DNA from 3 places in the Massilia sp. BAP21 genome. Region 2 is predicted to be linked to each of the others. Evidence: predicted binding sites of a transcription regulator. Region 2 holds the regulator's gene; each other region holds the start of a gene.
The links. The regulator sigma-54, encoded in region 2, starts transcription at its own class of promoters, with help from an activator protein. The targets are predictions, from matches to a motif close to TGGCANGNAANCTGCTTT.
Positions count from the first base shown of each region.

Region 1: pepA (flocculation-associated PEP-CTERM protein PepA) is a predicted target of sigma-54. The motif match lies at 5,203-5,220, and genes of this name have one in related genera.
Region 3: ACWYRN_RS10860 (PEP-CTERM sorting domain-containing protein) is a predicted target of sigma-54. The motif match lies at 6,147-6,164, and genes of this name have one in related genera.

Region 1 covers NZ_CM173596.1:2,132,261-2,139,965, forward strand. Annotated here, with positions in the region: gene ACWYRN_RS09385 (S1 family peptidase) at 1-315, shown strand, start outside; gene ACWYRN_RS09390 (XrtA/PEP-CTERM system exopolysaccharide export protein) at 486-1,100, shown strand; gene ACWYRN_RS09395 (hypothetical protein) at 1,323-1,997, shown strand; gene ACWYRN_RS09400 (HPr-rel-A system PqqD family peptide chaperone) at 2,026-2,310, shown strand; gene ACWYRN_RS09405 (HprK-related kinase A) at 2,304-3,221, shown strand; gene ACWYRN_RS09410 (nucleotidyltransferase domain-containing protein) at 3,218-4,303, shown strand; gene ACWYRN_RS09415 (GAF domain-containing protein) at 4,369-5,088, shown strand; gene pepA (flocculation-associated PEP-CTERM protein PepA) at 5,272-6,132, shown strand; gene ACWYRN_RS09425 (nitroreductase family protein) at 6,261-7,328, opposite strand; gene ACWYRN_RS09430 (ThiF family adenylyltransferase) at 7,325-7,705, opposite strand, start outside.
Region 2 covers NZ_CM173596.1:1,387,262-1,394,966, forward strand. Annotated here, with positions in the region: gene rapZ (RNase adapter RapZ) at 1-166, shown strand, start outside; gene ACWYRN_RS06070 (enoyl-CoA hydratase/isomerase family protein) at 239-1,324, opposite strand; gene hpf (ribosome hibernation-promoting factor, HPF/YfiA family) at 1,453-1,806, opposite strand; gene ACWYRN_RS06080 (RNA polymerase factor sigma-54) at 1,868-3,352, opposite strand; gene lptB (LPS export ABC transporter ATP-binding protein) at 3,400-4,155, opposite strand; gene lptA (lipopolysaccharide transport periplasmic protein LptA) at 4,161-4,724, opposite strand; gene lptC (LPS export ABC transporter periplasmic protein LptC) at 4,767-5,363, opposite strand; gene ACWYRN_RS06100 (KdsC family phosphatase) at 5,378-5,911, opposite strand; gene ACWYRN_RS06105 (KpsF/GutQ family sugar-phosphate isomerase) at 5,911-6,933, opposite strand; gene ACWYRN_RS06110 (monovalent cation:proton antiporter family protein) at 7,018-7,705, shown strand, end outside.
Region 3 covers NZ_CM173596.1:2,456,458-2,464,162, forward strand. Annotated here, with positions in the region: gene ACWYRN_RS10825 (nucleotide pyrophosphohydrolase) at 1-279, shown strand, start outside; gene ACWYRN_RS10830 (DUF4844 domain-containing protein) at 500-793, opposite strand; gene gabD (NADP-dependent succinate-semialdehyde dehydrogenase) at 793-2,247, opposite strand; gene uraH (hydroxyisourate hydrolase) at 2,329-2,739, opposite strand; gene ACWYRN_RS10845 (GlcG/HbpS family heme-binding protein) at 2,761-3,255, opposite strand; gene ACWYRN_RS10850 (heavy metal response regulator transcription factor) at 3,391-4,077, shown strand; gene ACWYRN_RS10855 (heavy metal sensor histidine kinase) at 4,074-5,462, shown strand; gene ACWYRN_RS10860 (PEP-CTERM sorting domain-containing protein) at 5,565-6,095, opposite strand; gene ACWYRN_RS10865 (gamma-glutamyl-gamma-aminobutyrate hydrolase family protein) at 6,465-7,223, shown strand; gene ACWYRN_RS10870 (glutamine synthetase family protein) at 7,340-7,705, shown strand, end outside.

The DNA of each region.
Region 1 (7,705 bases), 740 kb from region 2:
CTGAACCACGTGACCCACCGCGCCAATTTGTCGGCGCTGACGCCGATCGTCATGCCGTCGATGAGTTCGAAGCGCCTCGATGCGCGCGCCATCGCCCAACTGCAGCGCGGAGGCCTGAAAATCTTCCAGCTCGACGGCACGGCCTATCCGGGCAACAGCGGCAGCCCGGTTTACGATCCGGACAGCGGCGCCGTACTGGGGGTGATCAATATGGTGTTCGTGAAAGGCTTGAAGGAAACGGCGATTACGACGCCCAGCGGCATCAGTTATGCGATACCGTCCCAGTACGTCGCCGAACTCTTGGCCAGGCCGTGATGCAACGAGTATGAAAAAAGAGAAGTATTTCAATCGTGCATGCCTTTGAGGAAACACGATTACGATACAATACGCCGGTTTGATGGCTAAATAACAATTTTGTGGCATTCGACACAGCGGGGCGTTGCCGGTCGCTGCATGCCGGGAAAGGAATTGACGTGAACAAGATCATGACGAACCTGACGAAACTGACCCTGGCGGTCGCCTGCGGCCTGGCCCTGGCGGGTTGCGCCACCAAACCGGCCGCGCCGTCGGCCGCTGCCATGGCCCAGGCCGCGCCGGCCGACTACCTGATCGGACCAGGCGACTCCGTCAACATCATCGTCTGGCGCAATCCGGAAGTATCGATGTCGGTGCCGGTGCGTCCGGACGGCAAGATCACTACGCCGCTGGTCGAAGACCTGCCGGCCGCCGGCAAGACCTCGACCGCGCTGGCGCGCGATATCGAGACCGCCCTGGCCAAGTTCATCCAGCAGCCGGTGGTCACCGTGGTCGTGACCGGCTTCGTGGGCAACTACGGCGAACAGATCCGCGTGATTGGCCAGGCCGCCAAGCCGCAAGCGCTGGCCTATCGCCGCGACATGTCGCTGATGGATGTGCTGATCGCCGTCGGCGGTGTCACCGAATTCGCATCGGGCAACAAGGCCATCATCATCCGCACGATCGACGGCAAGCAGGAAAAACTGAACGTGCGCCTTGACGACCTGATCAAGGAAGGCGACATTTCGGCCAACATGCCGATGCGCCCGGGCGACATCCTGGTGGTCCCGGAGAGCTTCTTCTAAGAGCCTACTGAGATAGACTCCAAGCCTCTGTCGGCGCCGACGCACTGTCGGGTTTTCTTACAACGGCGCTGCAGAGGCGTCGTTGTATTTTGGTCTGCCGCCCTGCCGCTCCTTCTAAGTACTTGATTTTTAGTTGCATTTAGTCAATTTACTGGAGCTGGTACGGGGCTTGCTTTGTCTATAAAGAGAGCAAGGCTTCGCCAGGCTTATGGCATACTTTCGATGACCCAGGAAAACGTCGATATGGAAGATCACGAAGACCGCAGCGCCCCGGCCAACGGGACGCAGGAAAAACAGGGAGCAAACGCCGCGGCGGCACCGGGGCAGCTCGACGCCCGTGGCGCGTCGCGACGCCGCTTCACGCGCGCCGGCGCCGGCGCGGCCGGTGTCATCCTGACTTTATACAGCCAGCCTGGCATGGCAAGCTCGGCCAATCTGGCCGAGACCTGCACGACACCGTCAGGCTTTATGTCGATCAAGGGAAGCAGCCACGATCCGAACAATACCTGCAGCAACAATCGCTCTGCGGCGTACTGGAAAGCCAATCCCGGCGCCTGGAAAGCGCGTGCCGGCGTTGTCCCGGAGACCCTGTTCGGCGATGTGTTGCGCGCCCAGGGCGCATACGAAGGCTTGAAGACGGTTACGTTGTTGCAGGTTCTCGAGCGTCCGGACGCAGTGGCCGCCATCGACACGTCGTTTGTTGCCTCGCAAGCTGTCACGGCCCTGCTCAACGCCCGCTCCGCCCGCCTGGCCGGTACCCCGAGCGTATTACCGGAAGAGACGGTGGTGACGATCTGGGATGAATTTGCGCTCAAGAATTCCTATCGGCCGAGCCGCAGCGCAAGGCCGTGGACCGGCGCCGAGATTGCGGCTTACGTCCAGACGACTGTCCGCTGAGTAGTTGACTGAAAGGCCGCCGTCACGCATGAGCAGTTCGCCGACCTGGCGCCTGGCACCCGGGCAGCGCCTGGCACACCGCTGCCATGACGGCGAATGCGTGCTCTTCAACGATCTGACAGGCGACACCCACCTGCTGGACCAGCCCGCCTTCGATTTGCTGGAGGTGCTGCGCGCCGCGCCGCAGACCGCACTGGCGCTGCTTGCCCTCGACGGCGGCGATGCCGCATCCGACCCCGCCCTCCTGGACGACCTCACTGCATTGCTGGACGACCTGGCTGCGCTCGAACTGATCGAGGCCCTGCCATGCTGACGGTTGCCGGCCTGGGCCGGGACGAACTGGTTGCACGCCTGCGCGGCCCCGGCCTGCGGCTGCGGACGGGCCCCTTCGTCACCTGTGTGAAAAGCCCGCTGGCGCTGCTGGCGGAGACCCTGGGCACCATGTACGCCGACTATCCGGTACTGGGCGAGGGTGGCCTGGCCGACTTTCATGTGGCCCTGTCGGGTTCGCGCGGCCTGCGCCGCCTGCTGCGCCCGCAAGTGCATTTCCACTACGATGGCATGGCGCCTTTCCAGCCGCTGCCCCTGGACCAAGCCTTTCCGATGTTCGAGTGGGCCATGAACTGGTGTGTCTCGAGCCAGGCCCACTCCTGGCTGGTCATCCATGCGGCGGTGATCGAGAAGGGCGGCGTCGCCGCGATCCTGCCGGCGCCGCCGGGATCGGGAAAAAGCACGCTGTGCGCAGCCCTGGTCAACCGCGGCTGGCGCCTGCTGTCGGACGAGCTGACACTGGTGCGCCTGGACGACGGCAATATCGACCCCTTACCGCGTCCGGTCAGCCTGAAGAACGCGTCGATCGGCATCCTGCGCGAGTATGCGCCACAGGCCATCTTCACGCGTCCGGTGGCCGATACCGTGAAGGGTACCGTGGCGCACATGCGCGCATCGAGCGACAGCGTCGCCCGCGCCGGGGACGCGGCCAGCCCGGCCTGGATCGTGTTTCCGCAGTGGCGCGCCGGCGCGCTGGCCGAACTGACGCCGGTGGCGCCGGCGCGCGCCCACATGCGCCTGGCCGGGAACGCCTTCAACTACAGCCTGCTGGGCGCCGCCGGCTTCGAGGCCGTGGCGCGCCTGGTCGGCGCCGTGCGCACCTACGACTTCTGCTACGGCATGCTGGACGACGCCGTTGCCGTGTTCGAGCGCCTGCTGCTGGAGCGCGCATGAAGGAAATGCCCTTGTTGTTGCGCGCGCTGCGCGCGCCGGCCTGCATGGCCAGAATGAGCGAAGACGAATGGGACCTGCTGCTGCGCCAGGCGCTGGCGTCGAACCTGGCCGCCACCCTGGGCCTGCTGGCCGAGGAAGCGGGCATATCGGCGGCGCTACCGGCGCGCGTGCGGCGCCGCCTCGCCTGGTCGCGCACGGTATGGGAGCGTCACCTGCGGGCGGTCGCTTTCGAGCTGCGGCAAATACAGAAGGCGCTGCGCGACACCGGTTTGCCGCTGATCCTGCTCAAGGGCGCGGCGTATACCGCAGCCGGTTTGCCGGCCGGGGGCGGGCGGCTGTTCTCGGACGTCGACATCCTGGTGCCCAAGGAGCGCCTGGCCGACGTCGAGAGCGTGCTGATGCTGCACGGCTGGGCCGGCAGCCACCACGACGAATACGACCAGCGCTACTACCGCGAATGGATGCACGAGCTGCCGCCGATGCAGCACGTGCGCCGCGCCAGCGTGATCGACGTGCACCACGCGATCCTGCCCGAAACGGCGGCGGTGCGCCCGGACCCGGCGCGCCTGCGCGCCGGCGCACGGGCGATTCCCGGCCGCGACGGCTACTACACCCTCGCGCCTTGCGACATGGTGCTGCACAGCGCGGTGCACCTGTTTTCCGAGGGCGAATACCACCACGGCCTGCGCGATCTGTTCGACCTGCACCGCCTGCTCTGCCATTTCGGCGCCGATCCGGGTTTCTGGGCGGCCTTGCCGGCCCGTGCGCGCGAGCTGGAACTGGCGCGTCCGCTATGCTATGCCCTGCGTTACTGCACGCGCCTGCTGGGGACCCCGGTGCCGGCCGGCGTGCTGGACGCTGCGCGCGCCGGCGCGCCGAACCCGGCCCTGCTGGCGCTGATGGACGCGCTGTTCCTGCGCGCCCTGCAGCCGCCGCATCCGAGCTGCGCCGACGCCTTCGGCGCCGCCGCCCGCGCCGCGCTATATATCCGCGGTAACTGGCTGCGCATGCCGCCGCTGATGCTGTCGCGGCATTTGTTTCACAAGGCATTCCTGTCCCCGAAGGCCGAGCCGGCGCAGTAAGGAAGCGCCGGCAGGGCCGCCGGGACAACAATGGACGGGCAGTGTCCTGTCGAGGAGGAAGTGGAATGGAAGGGAGCCAGGGTCTGGAGCGCCTGCAAGCACTGCGCGCGTTCGTCTTCGAGGGCAGCCTGGAAGACAGCTTGCAAGGCCAGGCGCGCGAATGCGCACGCCTGCTCGACGCCGACAGCTGCTCGATCATGCTGCTCAGTGGTGGCGCCACGGAAGAAGACGGGCGCCTGCGCGTGCATGCCCATGCCGGCGCACCCGGCGACCGCCTGCCGGCAGCCGCGCTGGAAGCGAGCATCGGGCGCGGCGAGGCGATTTGCGGGCAGGTGCTCGCCAGCGGCCAGGCCTTGCTGGTCGAGGATATCGGCAAGTCGGCCTATGCGCTGCTGGCGCGCCGCCCCGGCGACCCGGGCCGCAGCATGATGTCGGCGCCGATCCGCATCGATGGCCGCACGGTCGGTGTGGCCAACGTGGCCGGCAAGGGCTTCACGGAAACAGACCTGGTCTTGTTCGAGGTGGTCTGCCTGTTCATCGGCAAGTCGATCCAGGTAGCGCAATTACAACACTTGCTGGCTTCGCGTTTTGCCCGCGAAGCCCTGGCGCACGAGGCCGAAGGTCCGGCGCTGACGGCCTACCGCAACCCGGAACAGGTGGCGCGCATCCTGGCCCGCTCATTCTATAAAGAGCTGACGCGTGCTGGTTTCGAGGCCCCGCAGATCGTGGGCGCCACCAGCGAGATCATCGACCAGCTCAACAACAAATTGCACAAAAGACATTAAACATTCTTCTTGACATTTTCCAATAAGAAATGTATGTCGAGATACTTTACAGATGAGTTGGCGAAACTTTAACGAATACTGCTAAGTTATTGATTTTAAAAGAATGTGAATTCCTGGCACGGGCCTTGCTAATAGTTGAGTGTGTTTGCCAAAACCGATCAACCACATCGAGGATTACCGATCATGAAATTTCTGAAGAAACTGACCTGCGCTGCAGCTGTTGCAATGTCCATGGCCTCGGCCGCCCACGCTGGTCCTGTCCTGAACAACTGGGTGTTCAACCCGAACGGCGGCGGCTACGAAGCCGGCCAGAAAGTCAACGAATACCTGGACGTGAACGGCAATGCCTTCATCCAGATCAACCCAACCGGCGGCAACAGCTTCTCGTTCACCGAACACGCTGTGTTCAACATCGTGCAGGCTGACGGTAAAGGCAAGCTGTTCCCAGTTGGCTACGAAGGCGGCAACATCACCGCGACCTTCGAAGCGACCGGTACCGGTAACTTCAGCGGCGCGTTCTCGTTCACCGGCGGCACCATCCGCATGTACCAGAACCCGGTTGATGGCGAATACGCCGGCACCGAAGGCGTGTACGGCGCCAACCTGGGCAACCTGATCGCTGAATTCAACGTGCTGCAAGGCGGCGGCGGCCTGGTCGATGCAAGCGGCGACCCAACCAACAACGGTCAAGTGACCGTGCTGGCACGCGCAGCGGCAGGCTCGCTGGCTGAAGGTTACTTCTTCCGCGGCAACGGCGACGACCTGGCCATGGAATCGATCATGTCGTTCGCGTTCACCAACGCCAACACCGTCTCGAATCCTGACGGCACCCTGGTCAGCGAAGTCGCTTGCCAATTCGCCGGCTTCAGCGGCGCCGGCTGCGGCGGCGGTAGCTACGCCAATGCTCCTGGCCAGTACTTCTTCGTCGGCAACAACGGTCAGTTCAAACTGGCTGAAGTGCCAGAGCCAGGTTCGCTGGCCCTGTTCGGCATCGCCATGCTGGGCGCCGGCGTCGCTGCTCGCAAGCGCGCCAAGAAGGCCTAAGTCTTCGGGAATTTCCTGAAACTACGAAAGGAGCGGGCTTGCCCGCTCTTTTTGTTTTACGTCCTACCGATGGGCGTGCAAAAAAAACGGCAAGCGCAGGCTTGCCGTTTTGCTTGGTGTGGCTTTCCTCAGCGCTGCATCAGTTCCGCCACTGGCCTGCGCACCGAACGCGATGTCGGCCGCGGCCCATAGCCCAGCCGCCCCATGTAGACCGGATGCCCGGCGCCGCCGAAGATCAGTGTTTCGGTCTGGCGCTGCAGGTCGCGCGCCGCGTTTTCCAGGCGTGCGTCCGCGGTGAAGCGGGTATTCTCGCGCGCGTATTTCGAGAAGATCAGCGGCGTCATTTCCGGCTGCATGTAGAGGCCGAGCGTGGTCATGGTCAGCCAGAAGCGCTGCAGCGCGCGTCCGGCGGCCACGTAGTCGTCGATCGAGGACGGTTTGCTGGCGGCGCGCAGCACGAAGTGGCCGGCGCAGGCCATGCCGGGCGCCAGGTCCATCTGCAGGCGCGGGGCCCAGGTGCCCATCAGGGTGTTCACCGACTTCATGCGGCGCCAGCTGACCATTGCCCATTTCATCAAATGCAGGGTCATGGCATCCACGCCCAAGGCATTCGCCGGCACCTTGTCCGGGCTTTCGACGCGGTTTTCCCAGTCGATGATGCTGCGGTGGGTGTCGAACGCCTCCGGCATCGTCAGGCGCAGCCGCGCGTTGTTGTACATGAGCTTGGCCGCCTTCCACTTCTGGTCGCGGCTTTCCAGCCAGCCCAGGGTGTAGTGGGGCGCCACCACCGCTTCCAGCTGGCGCTTGTGCTCGGCCGTGAGCGGCGTGGTCTTCATCGGGCGGCGCTGCACCGTGCGTTCCCGGATCGCGCCGATCAGGGGGCTGGGCGCGACGGCCGCATCGGCGACCAGGTGCACGTCGAACACCGGATGGGTCTCGCGCCCGGCCGGGCGGCGCGCGATGTCGGCGCGCAGGCCGTGGCCGCTGGCGGCAATGGCGATCGTCTCCAGCAAGGTGCCGAAGGCGATCTGGCTCGGGTGGCCGTCGAGGTCGTAGACGCAGTGGTCGCGCGTATCGTAGGCGTGTACCACCAGGTGGTCCGGCGCGGCGATCTCGAAGCGCCAGGTCTGCATGTTGTCGCCGCTGGGCGCCCAGCGCGCCAGGTCGAGGATCTGTTCGATCGCCTGCATGTTCATCGCGTTACTCCTGCGGCGGCCAGGTCCTTGGCCAGCTGCTTCTTGCCCACCGCAATCATGAGGCGGTGCAGCGGATTCTTGTTGCCGCCCGGGCGCCAGGTGCGCACCAGCTTGTTGCGGTAGGCGTCGAACTGAACGCCCCAGGGCGCGGCCAATACCTTGCCGCGGCCGAGCAGGATCTTCAGCGCTTCGGTGCCCATCACGCCGGCGCACAGCTGGCAGGCCATGATGGTCGAGGGGCCGCGCCGCTCGACGAAGTTCACCGCTTCCGGCACCACCAGGTAGGGGCGGTGCAGGCCGGCCGGCGCCAGGCCGACCACGAAGTGCACGGCCTTGTCGGTTTCCGGCAGGTCGCCCCACTGGAAGTATTCCTCGAA
Region 2 (7,705 bases):
TGTTGAAAAATGGCTGCCCTCGTTCAAGACCGACAACCGCAGCTACCTGACGGTGGCGGTCGGCTGCACCGGCGGCCAGCACCGCTCGGTGTACATGGCCGAGCGCCTGGCGGCGTACTTCGGCGAGACCGAACGCGTGGTGCTGCGCCACCGCGAGCAGTCGTAAGCGCGTTATCCGTCAACGTCGACGTAGGGCAAGCACCCCGTGCCCACCTACCCGGGATGCGCAGTCCCTGCTTCAATCCAGGTGCCGCAGCGGATGCGCATACGCCGGCCACACCGGCGCGAAGAAACCCTCCACCATCTCCGCCGTCACGTCCTCGAGCGATGCAGGTTTCCACTGCGGCGCATTGTCCTTGTCGATCACCAGCGCGCGCACGCCTTCCAGCACTTCGCCGTGCTCGAAATTACGGCGCACCAGCGAACGCTCCATGCGCAGGCAATCGGCCACGCTCATGGCCGCGCCACGCACCAGCATCTCGCGCGTCACGCACATCATCAGCGGCGAGCGCTGGCGCATCGCCTTTAACGCTTTTTGCGCAAAGGGATGTTCGTCACGGCCCAGGGATTCCATGATCGCTGCCACGGAAGCCGCGCCGAAGTGCGCGTCGATGGTGGCGCGTTGCGCCTGCAGTTCGCTCTCCCCTGCTTGATCGGCGAAGCCGGAGGCAAACGCACGGATCGCATCCGGCAACTGCGCACCGGGCGTGGCGTCGATCAGTTCGTTCAAGGCTTGCAATTGCGCACCTGGCACGAACACGTCCGCCAGCCCGACATACAGCGCATCGGCCGCGCCGATCGTCAGCCCGGTCAGGCCGAGATAGTTACCCAGCTGCCCAGGCGCATGCGACAGGAAGTGACTGCCGCCCACGTCCGGGAACAGGCCGATGTTCACTTCAGGCATCGCCATTTTCGTGCGGTCGGTCACGATGCGCAGGCCGGTGTCCGGACCGCCCTGGGCAATGCCCATGCCGCCGCCCATCACCACGCCATCCATGATCGCGATATACGGTTTCGGATAGAAGTGGATCAGGTGGTTCAGCGCGTATTCTTCGGTGAAGAAGTCTTCCAGCAGCGCGCTGCCACCCGTCGGCGTGGCATGGCCGGCCTCGTGGAAGAAGCGGATGTCGCCGCCCGCGCACAGGGCCTTTTCGCTACTGCTGGTGATGACCACGGCGTCGACCGACGCATCGTCGCGCCAGGTTAGCAGGGTGTCGGTCAGGCGCCGCACCATGTCCAGCGATAGGGAGTTCAAGGCTTTCGGGCGGTCGAGGGTGATCGTACCGGTGCCGTTGGCGATGCGGGTCTGGACGTGGTCGGTCATGGTCTGGAATGGTCGAAAAAACATCCATTCTACCCAAGACCCGTGGCGGCGGGGTATTGACGAGGGGGAGATAACAATGAAAAGGGCGCCCAGCGGGCGCCCTCGTTCAGACGGTGCTGGCCGGCCTGTCAGGCTGCGGCTGCCTCTCCGCCTTCAGGGAGACGCTTGAGTGCGTCGCGACTATGACTCTTGAGCATGTCCTTGTACTTCATCACTTGCCGGTCCAGCCTGTCCATCAACAGATCGATCGCAGCGTACAAATCTTGCGCCACACTTTCCACGTGCACGGTCTTGCCAGAGACGCGCAAGTTGATCTCGGCCTTCTGCCTTTTTTCTTTTTCGGTAAGATTGTCGATCGCGAGGATCACGTGGGAATCGATCACTTGATCGAAGTGGCGGGTAATGCGCTCAAGCTTGTTTTGTACGTATTCACGAATGGCGGGAGTAACGTCGAGGTGGTGACCGCTGATAGTGAGATTCATACACACTCCTTTGAAGAGGTGGCGGCTGCCGCGCCGCGCAGGAAGCGCGAGGGTGCCGCCGTTACAAGGATTTGCGGAGACTGACTGGAGGAATTTTCAGTGCCTCACGGTATTTGGCAACCGTGCGGCGTGCGATGACCATTCCTTGTTCACCGAGCATTTCCGCGATCTTGCTGTCGGATAATGGGTTCCTGGGGTCTTCTGCTCCTGTCAGTTGCGCGATGAGAGCCCGGATCGCCGTCGAAGATGCTTCGCCCCCCGCTTCGGTGGCGACGTGGCTTCCGAAGAAATACTTCAGCTCAAACATGCCGTGCGGGGTCAGCATGAATTTCTGCGTGGTTACGCGAGAGATTGTGCTCTCGTGTAGGCCTAGTGTATCAGCTATCTCGCGAAGCACAAGGGGCCGCATGGCAACCGCGCCATGGCTGAAAAAGTTGCGCTGGCGCTCCACAATTGCCTCGGAAACACGCAGGATGGTATCGAAGCGCTGGCGCATGTTCTTGATCAGCCACTTCGCTTCCTGCAGCTGCGCGCTCATCTGCCCTTCGCCTTTCCCGCCCTTCAGCAAGGCCGCGTACATGTGGTTCACGCGCAGGCGCGGCATCACTTCGTGGTTCAGGGTCACACCCCAGCCGCTCTTCGTTTTCCGGACAATAACGTCCGGAACCACATAGTCCGAGGTGCTCGATGCGAACGCGGCACCGGGGTGCGGATGGCACTGGCGGATCACGGCCTGCGCTTCGCGCAGGTCTTCGTCGTCGCAGTCGAGCGCCTTTTTCAGCTTGTTGAATTCGCGCTGCGCGAACCAGGTCAGATACCCTTCGACGATCTTTAGTGCCGTGCGCCGCGTCACCAGCGGCACGCCGGGCATGCGGCGGATCTGCAGCGCCAGGCATTCGGCCGCGCTGCGCGCACCGACGCCCACCGGATCGAGACTTTGAATCAGCGCCAGCGCGCAGCGCAGTTCGTCCATCTCGACCTCGAGTTCCTGCGGCAGGCGCGCGTGGATCTCGTCGAGCTGTTCTTCCAGGTAGCCATTGTCGTCGATGGCGTCGATCACCAGCTCGGCCAGGGCGCGGTCGCGCAGGTTCAGGTTGGTCACGCGCACCTGTTCCGACAGGTGTTCGCGCAGCGTGATGCCGCCGGCTTCCAGCTGCGGGCGGCCGTCCTCGTCTTCGCCGTTGCCCGAGGCCCGGCCGCTGTCGCCCCAGTCGCTGTCGGATCCACCCGGCTCGCCGTGTTCATGGTCGCCGCCGCCGTCGAGTCCTTCGGGCGCGTCGGCGCTGGCCGGCGCGCTTTCCTCGTTCGATGGCGCGGCCGGTGCCTCGCCCTGCGCGGGTGCGCTGTTGATGGCGCCGTCGGCCAGCAGGCGCACCGAGCGGTCGAGCGGATCGTCGAGCCGCTCCAGCAAGGGATTGTCGGACAGGATCTGCTCGATTTCCTGGTGCAGTTCGAGCGTGGACAACTGCAGCAGGCGGATCGATTGCTGGAGCTGCGGCGTCAGGGCCAGGTGCTGCGATGTCCGGAGTTGCAGGGATTGTTTCATCGATTCTTACTGTTCAACTGCGGTTCAAAGCGGTGTCGTTACCTCGATTACATGCGGAAGTGCTCGCCCAGGTAGACGCGGCGCACCGACTCGTCGGCGATGATGTCGTCGGGGCGGCCCGAGGCCAGTACGGCGCCCTGGTTGATGATGTAGGCGCGGTCGCAGATGCCGAGGGTTTCGCGCACGTTGTGATCGGTGATCAGGACGCCGATGCCGCGCTCCTTCAGGAATCGCACGATGCGCTGGATCTCGATCACGGCGATCGGGTCGACGCCGGCAAACGGTTCGTCGAGCAGCACGAAGCGCGGGTTGGTGGCCAGCGCGCGCGCGATCTCCACGCGGCGCCGCTCGCCGCCCGACAGCGACAGGGCCGGGTTCTCGCGCAGCTTCTCGATCTGCAGTTCGGCCAGCAGCGAATCAAGGCGCTCGTTGATGGCGTCCTTCGAGAGCGACTTGCCGTTGTCGTCGCGCTGCAGTTCCAGCACGGCGCGGATGTTGTCCTCGACCGTCAGCTTGCGGAACACCGAGGCTTCCTGCGGCAGGTAGGACAGGCCCAGCACCGCGCGCCGGTGGATCGGCAGGCTGGAGATGTCGGTGCCGTTGATCTCGATGGCGCCGGCGTCCGACGGTACCAGGCCGACGATCATGTAGAACGAGGTGGTCTTGCCGGCGCCGTTCGGGCCGAGCAGGCCAACGACCTCGCCGCAGCCCACTTCCAGCGACACGTCGCGCACCACCAGGCGCTTGCCGTAACTTTTCTGCAGCCCCCGCACGACCAGGGTGCTGCCTGCGCTTGCTCCCATCATGCTCATTTCCCCGCCGGCGCTGGTGCCGCTGCGGGCGTGGTCCTGCGCGGCGCGATGATCAGGGTGCCGCGTCCGCCGCCCACCTTGCTTTCGCCGCTGGCGTCGTTGCGCACGGCCGCCACTTCCTTGCGGTTGTCGTAGGAGATGAAGGGGCCGTTCAGTTCATTCGTCAGGCGCCCGTCTTCCAGCTCGCGCACGGTCGCTTTCGAGAACAGCTTCACCAGTTCCTGGCGTTCGTCGTACTCGATGCGTTCGGCCTGGCCTTCGATCCACAAATTGTTGCCGCCGTCGCGCTTCTGGCGGAAGGTGGCCACGTGCCCCGGGCCCGAGGTGAGCGTGATGCTCATGTAGCCTTCCGGCGTTTCCTTGACCAGCGCGCGGTCCGACTTCATGGTGAGCGTGCCACGCGTGAGGACGACGTTGCCGGTCAGGATGCGGGTCTGGGTGACTTCGTCGAAGTCGGCCGAATCGAAATTGACGACGGCCTCCTTCAGCGAGTCGGCACGTTCGGCCAGGGCCGACAGCGACAGCAGCGAGAGGACGGCGGCGGCGAGGATGTTTTTCATATTGATGGCTGGTTCCTAGATTTTTTGGGGTCAGCGGCGGGGTCAGGGCTGGCGCGGCGGATACACGATCTGGCCGCGGCCGAGGTGCAGCTTCTGGGTCGGGTTCTCGGCCACCAGGCCGACGCTCTTCACCGTCGAGGCGCCCAGCGTCATGTCGACCGGACGGTCGGTCTTGACGATCTCCTCGTCGGCCAGCACGGTCAGCGCATCGGTGCGTGCGCGCAGCCCTTCCGAGCCTGGCGTGGCCGGGCGCACGATATCGACGTTGTCCATCAGTTCGACCCGGTTTTCCTGGTGGTGGATCTGGGCGCGGTCGGCATGCATGGTCATGCGCGGGCGGCCCGGCGCCATGCTCTCGACCACCGGTTTACTTACTTCCGAGACGTCGGTCACCGGATGGTGGGCCAGGCGCGCGCCCGACACCACGTAGCGCGGCTGGCCGGTTGGCGTCATGCGCACGAAGCTGAAGTTCTCGACGATGTAGTCGGGTTCGTTCCCGGCATTCCCGGCGCTGGCGTCGTCGTCGCCCTGCATCGCCTGCAGCAGCCAGAAGCTGCCAAAGGCGAAGAACACGGCGGTGAGCATCAGCGCCAGCAGGCGCCAGCGGTGCGAGGTACGGCGGTTCTGGAGGATTGCCATGCGTTTAACAGGATTCAGGCGAAATACGGCGCGAGCGCCTGTTCGTAGGTGCCCTGGGCGCGCATCACCAGGTCGCAGACTTCGCGCACGGCGCCGCGCCCACCCGGCGCCTTGGTGACGTAATGCGCGCGGTACTGCACTTCCGGGTGCCCGCTCGGCACGGTGACGGCGAAGCCTACCTTGCTCAGCAGCGGCATGTCGATCACGTCGTCGCCGATGTAGCCGCACTCCTCGGCCGTGACGCCGGTTTGCGCCAGCAGCTCGGCAAAGGCCACGCGCTTGTCGTGGAAGCCCTGCCAGACGTGGTTGATGCCCAGGTCCTTGGCGCGCGCGTTGACGATCGGCGACTTGCGCGCGCTGATGATGGCGGTCTGCACGCCGGTCTTTTGCAGCAGCTGGATGCCCAGGCCGTCCAGGACGTTGAAGGTCTTCGTGACTTCGCCGTCCGGGCCGTAGGTCAGGCTGCCGTCGGTCAGGATGCCGTCGACGTCGAAGATCATGACCTTGATGCGCGCGGCGCGCTGGGTATGTGCGAGAGGAGTCACCATCAGATTACCTTTGCGCGGGTCAGGTCGTGGATGTGCAGGGCGCCGACCAGCTTGCCCTCGCCATCGACCACCAGCATCTGGTTGATGCGGAATTCTTCCATGATCGCCACCGCGTCCACGGCCAGCTGTTCCGGCTGCACAGTGCGCGGGTTGGCATGCATGACGTCGCGGATGACGATGTTCGAGAAGTCCTGCACGCGCTCGATCAGGCGGCGCAAGTCGCCGTCGGTGAACACGCCGATCGGACGCTGTTCGGCATCGACGACCGCGGTCATGCCCATGCCCTTCTGGCTCACTTCCAGCAGGGCCTGGGCCAGCGGCGCGTCAGGCGATACGGCAGGCACGGCCTCGCCGCTGCGCATCACGTCGCGCACGTGGGTCAGCAGGCGCCGGCCGAGGGCGCCGCCCGGGTGCGAGCGTGCGAAGTCTTCTTCGCGGAAGCCACGGGCGTCGAGCAGGGCCACGGCCAGGGCGTCGCCCAGGGCCAGCGTGACGGTGGTGCTGGCGGTGGGCGCCAGGTTCATCGGGCAGGCTTCTTTCGCCACCGAGATGTCGAGGTGCACGTCGCTTAGTTGCGCCAGGCGCGATTGCGGCTTGCCGGTCATGGCGATCAGGGGCGTGCCCATGCGCTTGACGACCGGCAGGATGTCCATCAGCTCCGAGGATTCGCCGGAATTCGAAATGGCGATGAAGACGTCCTGCGCCGTCACCATGCCGAGGTCGCCGTGGGCGGCTTCGCCCGGGTGCACGAACATGGCCGGGGTGCCGGTCGAGGCCAGGGTGGCGGCGATCTTGCGCGCGATATGGCCGGACTTGCCCATGCCCGACACCACCACGCGGCCGGTGCAGGCGTACAGCACGGCCACGGCGCGCACCAGGGAATCGTCGGCGTCGAGGCGGTCGTGCAGGGCCCTGACGGCGTCGGCTTCGATGGCGAGGGTCTCGCGGGCCAGGGCCATTACCCGGCGCGATGCGTTCTCGTCAAAACTGTTCTGCATTGTTTTTTCATCGGTTACACTCATTCCAGAAGTATAAACGAATTGCGTAAGCAAAAAACTTGCCAGACGTATCGAACAACGCACATCGCGACAAAAACATATTTACGCATGGCATCCGGACTCGAACTGACCCTCCTCCTGCTCGGCAGCGCGGTGCTGGGCGTGGTGGCCTTCCGCTCGCTGCACCTGCCGCCCATGCTGGGCTACCTCGCCGTCGGCGTGCTGATCGGCCCGCACGCCCTGGGCCTGGCCGCCGAAACCGCCTCCACCCACGCGCTGGCCGAATTCGGCGTCGTGTTCCTGATGTTCTCGATCGGGCTGGAATTCTCGCTGGCCCAGCTGCGCGCGATGCGGCGCATCGTGTTCGGGCTCGGCATGGCGCAGGTGGTGCTGACGATCGTCGCCGCCATGCTCGGCACCCTGCTGTTCTCGATGTGGATGCCATCGCTGGCCATCAGCTGGCAGGCGTCGTTTGCCCTGGGCGGGGCGCTGGCCATGTCCTCGACCGCCATCGTCGTCAAATTGCTCACCGAGCGCCTGGAACTGGAAAGCGAGCATGGACGGCGCATCATCGGCATCCTGCTGTTCCAGGACCTGGCCGTGGTGCCGCTCCTGATCCTGATTCCCTCGCTGGCCAGGAACCCGGAAGACCTGGCCGCCACCCTGGCCTGGGCCGGCGTGAAGGCGGCGCTGGTGCTGGCGCTGCTGCTGTTCTTCGGCCAGAAGCTGATGCGCAGCTGGTTCACGATCGTGGCCAAGCGCCGTTCGCAGGAGCTGTTCATGCTGAACCTCTTGC
Region 3 (7,705 bases), 1.1 Mb from region 2:
AAGAATTTGTCGTCGGCGCTGAGCGTGGAGGCGGCCGAGCTGCTGGAGCATTTCCAGTGGCTGCAGACGGGGCAGGCCGAGGAGCTGGGCGAAGCGAAGTTGCGTGAAGTGCGGCATGAGATGGCCGATGTGCTGGTGTATCTCGTGCGGCTGGCTGACAAGCTTGATGTCGATTTGATGGCGGCGGTGGAGGAGAAGATGGTGCTGAATCGTGCCAAGTATCCCGCCGACAAAGTGCGCGGGGATGCGCGCAAGTATGACGAGTACAAGGACGCGTAATCCGCTTTTCCAGTCGGCTGATCTCGACTACGTGCCCTTGCAAGGGCGTAGGGTGGGCCCGTCATTGAAGCCCCCAGCTTCAATGACCCACGCGGTCGTACTGATGCGTTCTGGTAAGCATCGCGCAGCGGTTGCGCCATATGCAAAAGCTTACGAGCGACACCTGCAGGCACGTGTCCAGGTGATGAGCACGTAACCGCGTGGGCACGGAGTGCCCACCCTACGGAGCACTTGTACCGATAATCGCGAGCATTTCCTTCAGCGCATTGCCGAATCGCTTACGTGCCTCGGCATCTTCTTCCTCCACCGCTTCCCGCGACTTCTGCACCTGCTTCAACACCCAGAACCTGGTCGGATGCCCCTCGATCCCCTCCAGCAAGCGGCCGCGCAAATGCTCGAACTCCGCGGCAGCCAGACCCTCCAGCCCCGGCCGATACCCCCGCAAGCCCTCCAGCACCCGCGGCACGATGAACAACGGCGCATCCGCCACATCGCGCAGCGGGTCGCGCGCCATCACATGCCGCCCATGCAGATGTACTTCACCACGAGATAATCCTCGATCCCGTAGGCCGAGCCTTCGCGCCCCAGGCCGGATTGCTTGACGCCGCCGAAGGGCGCCACCTCGGTCGAGATCAGCCCGGTGTTCACGCCTACCATCCCGCTTTCGATCGCCTCGGCCACGCGCCACACCCGCCCGATGTCGCGCGAATAAAAATACGAGGCCAGGCCGAATTCGCTGTCGTTGGCCATGGCCACGACTTCCTCTTCGGTCTGGAAGCGGAACAGCGGCGCCAGCGGGCCGAAGGTTTCCTCGCGCGCCACCATCATCTCCGGCGTCACATCGGCCAGCACGGTCGGCTGGAAGAAACTGTGGCCCAGTGCATGCCGCTTGCCGCCCAACATCAGGCGCGCGCCTTTCGACAGCGCATCGGCAATGTGCTGCTCGACTTTCACCACGGCTTTTTCTTCGATCAGCGGACCCTGGGTCACGCCGTCTTCCACGCCATTGCCCACCTTCAGTTTTTCGACGGCGGCGACCAGCTTGCGTGCGAATTCCTCGTACACGCCGTCCTGCACATACAGGCGGTTGGCGCACACGCAGGTCTGGCCCGCATTCCTGTATTTCGAGGCAATCGCGCCTTCCACGGCGGCGTCGATGTCGGCATCGTCGAAGACGATGAAGGGTGCATTCCCGCCCAGTTCCAGCGAGATTTTCTTCACGGTCGGCGCGCACTGTTCCATCAGTAGGCGGCCCACGGCGGTCGAGCCGGTGAAGCTGAGCTTGCGTACTGTCGGGTTGCTCGTCATTTCGCCGCCGATGGCTTTCGAGTCGCCGGTAACGACGCTGAACACGCCTTTCGGCACGCCGGCGCGCTCGGCCAGCACCGCCAGCGCCAGGGCAGAATAGGGCGTCAGTTCGGCGGGCTTCAGCACGATGGGGCAGCCGGCGGCCAGTGCCGGGGCCACCTTGCGGGTGATCATCGCCGCCGGGAAGTTCCAAGGCGTGATGGCGGCGCACACGCCGATCGGTTCCTTCGTCACCACGATGCGGCGGTCCGGCCAGGGCGATTGCAGGGTGTCGCCATTCACGCGCTTGGCTTCCTCGCCGAACCACTCGAAGAAGGAGGCGGCGTAGGCGACTTCGCCTTTCGATTCGGTAAGGGGCTTGCCCTGTTCGGCCGTCATCAGAAGCGCCAGGTCGTCGGCATTCTCCAGCATCAAATCGTTCCACTTGCGCAGGACCAGGCTGCGCTCGCGTGCGGTCTTCTTGCGCCAGGCCGGCCAGGCGGCGTTCGCGGCCTCGATGGCGCGCCGGGTTTCCCCGGCGCCCATGTGCGGCACGGTGCCCAGTTTCTCGCCGGTGGCGGGATTGATGACGTCGACCGTGGCGCCTTCAAGGGCGTTGCACCAGGCGCCGTCGATGTAGGCCTGCTGGCGCAGCAGGCTGGTGTCTTTCAGGTTCAGCATGAAGTCCTCGGTTCGGTGAACAATGCTTCATGGTAGACCTTTTTCCGACACTGCCGGTTCCGCTACCCTGGGCAGGACGCGTCAGTTGCCGCGGTAGGTCGAGTAGCCGAAGGGGCTCAGCAGCAGCGGAATATGGTAGTGCTGCGTGGTATTTTCCACCTTGAACTCGACCGGAATGCGCGGAAAGAAAGTGGCCTGGCCCTGGCGTGCATAGTGCTCGCCGGTCTTGAAGACGATGCGGTATTCGCCGGCCGCGATCGGCTTGCCCTCCGGGTACAGGGCGGCGATCCGTCCCTGCGCGTTCGTGACGCCGGCCGCCAGTTCGCGCCATTGTTCGCCGCTGCGCTGCTCCAGCGTCACGCCGATGCCGGCGGTTGGCTGGCCACTTTGCAGGTCGAGCACGTGCACGCTCAGCGGGTTGGGGGCGGCGAGGGCGGAACCGGCAGCCAGGAAGAAGGCGCCAGCCAGGATCAGGGGGCGGAATGCTTGCATGATATTTCCTTTAAAGAGAGGTCAGGGTTGGTCGAGTTGCGGGACGGCGGCCAGTGCCGCAAGCGCGCAGGCATGGTCGTTGACGGCGCCGCCACCGCCGGCCACGCCGATGGCGCCGACCGGCTGGCCCTTTGCCATCAATGGCAGGCCGCCGCCCAGCAGCAACAGCTCGGGCAGGCTGGCCAGGTTGCGCGCATCCGGGTCGGCGGCGGCCTTGCGCGCCAGGGTGAGGGTGGCGCTGCGCGTCGACAGGGCGGTGTAGGCCTTGCGCCGGCTCGCTTCGGTGTTGTGCGGGCCGACGCCGTCGGCGCGCTGCAGGGCGACCAGGTTGCCGCCGCGGTCAAGCACGCTGACCACGATGGCGCGTCCCTGGCGCCCGCAGGCGTCGACGGCGACGCTGGCCAGCCGGTTGGCGGCGGCCAGCGTCAGCTCGTCGTGCTGGCGCAGCTGGGCGCAAGCGGAGGAGGCAGTGGCGGAGGCGCAAACGGCGAGCAGGACGGCAAGGAATGAGCGCATGGTGTTTCTCGGATAAGTGGGACAGCCGTCACCTTAACCGGCGCCAGGCAACGCGCAGCTGACCGCCAGATGACAATCCTGTCATCTTCGGCCCGGTGCAAACGGCATAGAATGGCGCTTTTGCCCGAGCATGCCATGGCCATCCTGGTGATCGAAGACGAGCCGAAGACCGGCGACTACCTGCAGCGCGGCTTGGGCGAGTCGGGCTTTACCGTGCATCTCGCGCGCAATGGCCGCGACGGGCTGTTCATCGCGCGCGAAGAAGAGATCGACCTGGTCGTGCTCGACGTCATGCTGCCGCGCATGGACGGCTGGCAAGTGCTGGAAGCCTTGCGCGGCGATCCGGCGACCGAACAGATCCCGGTGTTGTTCCTGACCGCCCGCGACGAGGTCGAGGACCGGGTGCGCGGGCTGGAACTGGGCGCCGACGACTACCTGGTCAAGCCCTTCGCCTTTGTCGAGTTGCTGGCGCGCATACGCACCCTGTTGCGGCGCGGCCCGGTACGCGAAGAAGAACTGATCCGCATCGGCGACATGGAGATCGATGTGCTGCGCCGCCGTGTGCGCCGCGGCGGGCAGGCGATCACGCTCACGGCCCAGGAGTTCGCGCTGCTGCACCTGCTGGCGCGGCGCCAGGGCCAGGTGTTGTCGCGCTCGCTCATCGCCTCCCAGGTCTGGGACATGAACTTCGACAGCGATACCAACGTCATCGACGCGGCGGTGCGCCGCCTGCGGCGCAAGATCGACGATCCTTTCACTGACAAGCTGATCCACACACGGCGCGGCATGGGCTATGTGTGCGAGACCGGGGCGGCGCAGTGAGCGGGGCAGTACGCGGTTCGCTGACCCTGCGCGTGACGCTGGTGTTCACGCTGATCGTGGCGCTGGCGGCGTCCGGCCTGGGCGTCTACCTGTACCGCGCCTTTGCCGGGGAAATCGTGCGGCGCGACGATATCCAGCTGCTCGGCAAGCTGCGCCAGGTGCAGATGCTGCTGGGACGTCCGGGCGCGGCCGAGCTGCTGCGTGCGCAACCGGATGTCTTTCGCGACACAATGAGCGGCCAGGAAAATTCCCTGGTGCGCATCCTGGCCGCCGACGGCCGGCTGCTGGCCGACATCAATGCCCTCGGCGAACACTATCCGGTACCGCCGGCCGCCGGCGCCGCGCCGGGCGTTGCCGCAATCGCGGCCTGGACCACGCGTGGCGGCGACCCGGGCCGGGTAGTGGCCGGCAGCGCGCGTCTGGACGCGGGCGAGGTGACGGTGGTGGTCGCGCGCGCCTACGGCGAGCGCAACGCCATGTTCGCGGCATACCGGCGCCAGATTGCCGGCGCGGTGGCGGTCAGTGCGCTGGCCGCGGCCTTGCTGGCGGCCCTGATGCTGCGCCGCGGCCTGCGGCCCTTGCGCACCATGGCCGAGCATGCTGCGCTGGTGCGCCCGGGGACGCTGGCGCGCCGCCTCGATAGCGGCAGCGCGCCGTCGGAACTGCGCCCGCTGGCCGAGGCCATCAATGCCATGCTCGACCGGTTGCAGGCAGGCTATGTCCGCCTGTCCGGTTTTTCGGCCGACCTGGCGCACGAGTTCCGCACACCGGTAACGAATTTGCTGGGGCAAAGCCAGGTCATGCTGGCGCAGGCGCGCAGCGTCGCCGACTACGAAGCCCTGACCGTATCCAACATCGAAGAGCTGGAACGGCTGGCGCGCATGATCGACAGCATGCTGTTCCTGGCGCGCGCCGAGCAGGACGAGGTAAGGCTGCAGCGCCAGCCGCTGGCGGCGCTGGAGGAGATGCGCAAGGTGGCCGACTTCTACGACGGCATGGCGCAGGAGCGCGCGCTGGCACTGGAATGTGCCGGCAATGCCACGGTGCTGGCCGACGCCGCCTTGTTGCGCCGGGCCCTGGCCAATGTGCTGTCGAATGCCGTGCGGCATGCCGACTCAGGCAGCACCATCGTCCTGCACGCGCGTGAACAGGGCAACCGGGCCGTGATCAGTATCACGAATACCGGCCCGTCGCTTGCGCCGGCCCACCTGGCGCACCTGTTCGAGCGCTTTTATCGGGCCGACGCCGCGCGCAGCGATGCCGAAGGCTCCACCGGCCTGGGATTGTCGATCGTCAGCGCCATCATGGTGCTGCATGGCGGCGAGGCCGCGGTCGAGGCGGATGGCAAGCGCATGACTTTCACCCTGACATTTCCTGGCGCATGAGCCCGGCCACGCGCAGGCGGTGTCAAGTTTTCCGACAAGCATGAAAAAGAGCGCCGCATGGGCGCTCTCCGTGTTTCCGCTCCCGGCAATGCCGGGCTGTCATTACTTGCGGCGGCGCGCCGCGGCCAGGCCCATCATGCCCAGGCCCAGGGTCAGCAGGGTAGCCGGCTCGGGAACGTCCGACGGCGGGTTCGGAGTGGTCGGGGGCGTGGCAATCTGCACGTGCTTGATATCGAGGTGCACGTTTTTCAGCCAGACGTCCTGGTCATAGCAGAAGAAGATGCCGCGGGTGCAGCCGAGCGAAACCGAGAGGTTCAGCTTGTGATCTTCCAGCATCGACGGCATGACATCGAACCCGTAGGTAACGTAGTGGCTCACATTCTTGATGGTGTCTACGAAGATATTGTCGAGCTTGACGGTAATGGTTTCCCGGGTGGTCAAGGCCAGGTTCAACGGGTCGGCAAAGCTCAGGTAGAGCCTGGCCGATTCGATCTCGTAGCCTTCCTTTTCGGCGATCTTCAGGGTGAGGTCGTACGGATTGTCCGTCGTCACGTAAGCCGGCAGGTAGGTTGCCTGGGCTGCGGAAGCAAAACCAAGGGCGAGGACGGCGGTAGCAATGATCTTTTTCAGCATGGACATGGATCCTTGTTCTGGTTGAATGAGTGAATCGACTTGATTTCAATTAAAGCAATTACTATGCCTGAAAGGAAATAGTCATTTCTTTCAATCACTTATACTTTCCAGGGTGGGCCGTACTAGCTCAGCTGTAAGATTTTTCGACAGGTCCGGCAGAAGGCAGGCGCCAACCGCGGCTGCCGGATCGTGTTGGCACCGGTCTTCGGTTAACGTTAAGATTTTGCTATGGAAATCGCGTTTTACTAGCAGATCGGCGCTGCCTGCGCGCGCAAAGCGCACGGTGTTTGATCTGGATTAACGGCCACTCGCGCCTGGACCAGATTGCTCGTATGATGGTCTTCGTGCGCTCACGACAAGGTAGACACCATGCGCCCCATCGTTATCGTTCCAGCATGCACGCGTGACTTCGGCGAACACCCGTATCACGCTGCCCAGCACAAGTATTGCGACGCCGTCGTCCTGGGAGCCGATTGCGCTCCCATGATCCTGCCCTCGCTCGGGCCGGCGCTCGACCTGGAAACCATGCTGCAACTGTGCGACGGGATCATGCTCACCGGTTCGGCCTCCAACGTGCACCCCAGCTATTACTCCGAGGACGTGCTCGACCCGTCGCTGCCGCAAGACCCGGCGCGCGACGAAACCACGCTGCCGCTGATCCGCGCAGCCGTGGGGCGCGGCATTCCGATCATCGCGATCTGCCGCGGTTTCCAGGAGATGAACGTGGCCCTTGGCGGCAGCCTGCACCAGGCGGTGCAAACCGTGCCCGGCAAGTTCGACCACCGCGAAAACGCCGAACTCGGCATGGACGAACAGTACGGCGATGCCCATAAAGTCAGCATCGTGCCGGGCGGCTTCCTGCACGGCGTGCTCGGCGCCGACGAGATTCCCGTCAATTCCCTGCACGGGCAGGGCGTCAATGAACTGGCGCCCGGCCTGGTGGTCGAAGCCACTGCCGAGGACGGACTGGTCGAAGCATTCTCGGTCGGCGCCGCGCCCGGCTTCACGCTGGCGGTGCAGTGGCACCCGGAATGGCGCATCACCCACAATCCGTATTCCATGAAGATGTTCGGCGCCTTCGGCCAGGCTTGCCGCGATTACCGCGCCAGGAAACAGGGACGCCTATGACCGCCTGGGAAAAGTGGGCGGCGCGCGCCGTTCCCTAGCTTGCCTCGTTCTCTCCAGCACCTACGTGCCGGCGTGCCTTTGCGCGCCTGCGAACCGAAGCGAACAATGAGGCAAACATGGCAATCCGCGAGAATTTTAGCTACACCGACATGGACGACTGGCTCAATGCCAAGCGCGTCACCGAAATCGAATGCCTGGTCCCCGACCTGACCGGCGTTGCCCGTGGCAAGATCCTGCCGCGCGTGAAATTTACCGAAGAGCGCGGCATGCGCCTGCCGGAAGCCGTGCTCGGCATGACCGTCACCGGGAATTCGCCGACCCACGACGCCGCCTACGACAAGGCGATCTCGTCCACCGACCGCGACATGATCCTGAAGGCCGACCCGACCACCATCACCATGGTGCCGTGGGCGGTCGACCCCACCGCGCAGGTGATCCACGACTGTTACTTTGCCAGCGGCGAGCTGGTCGACTTCGCGCCG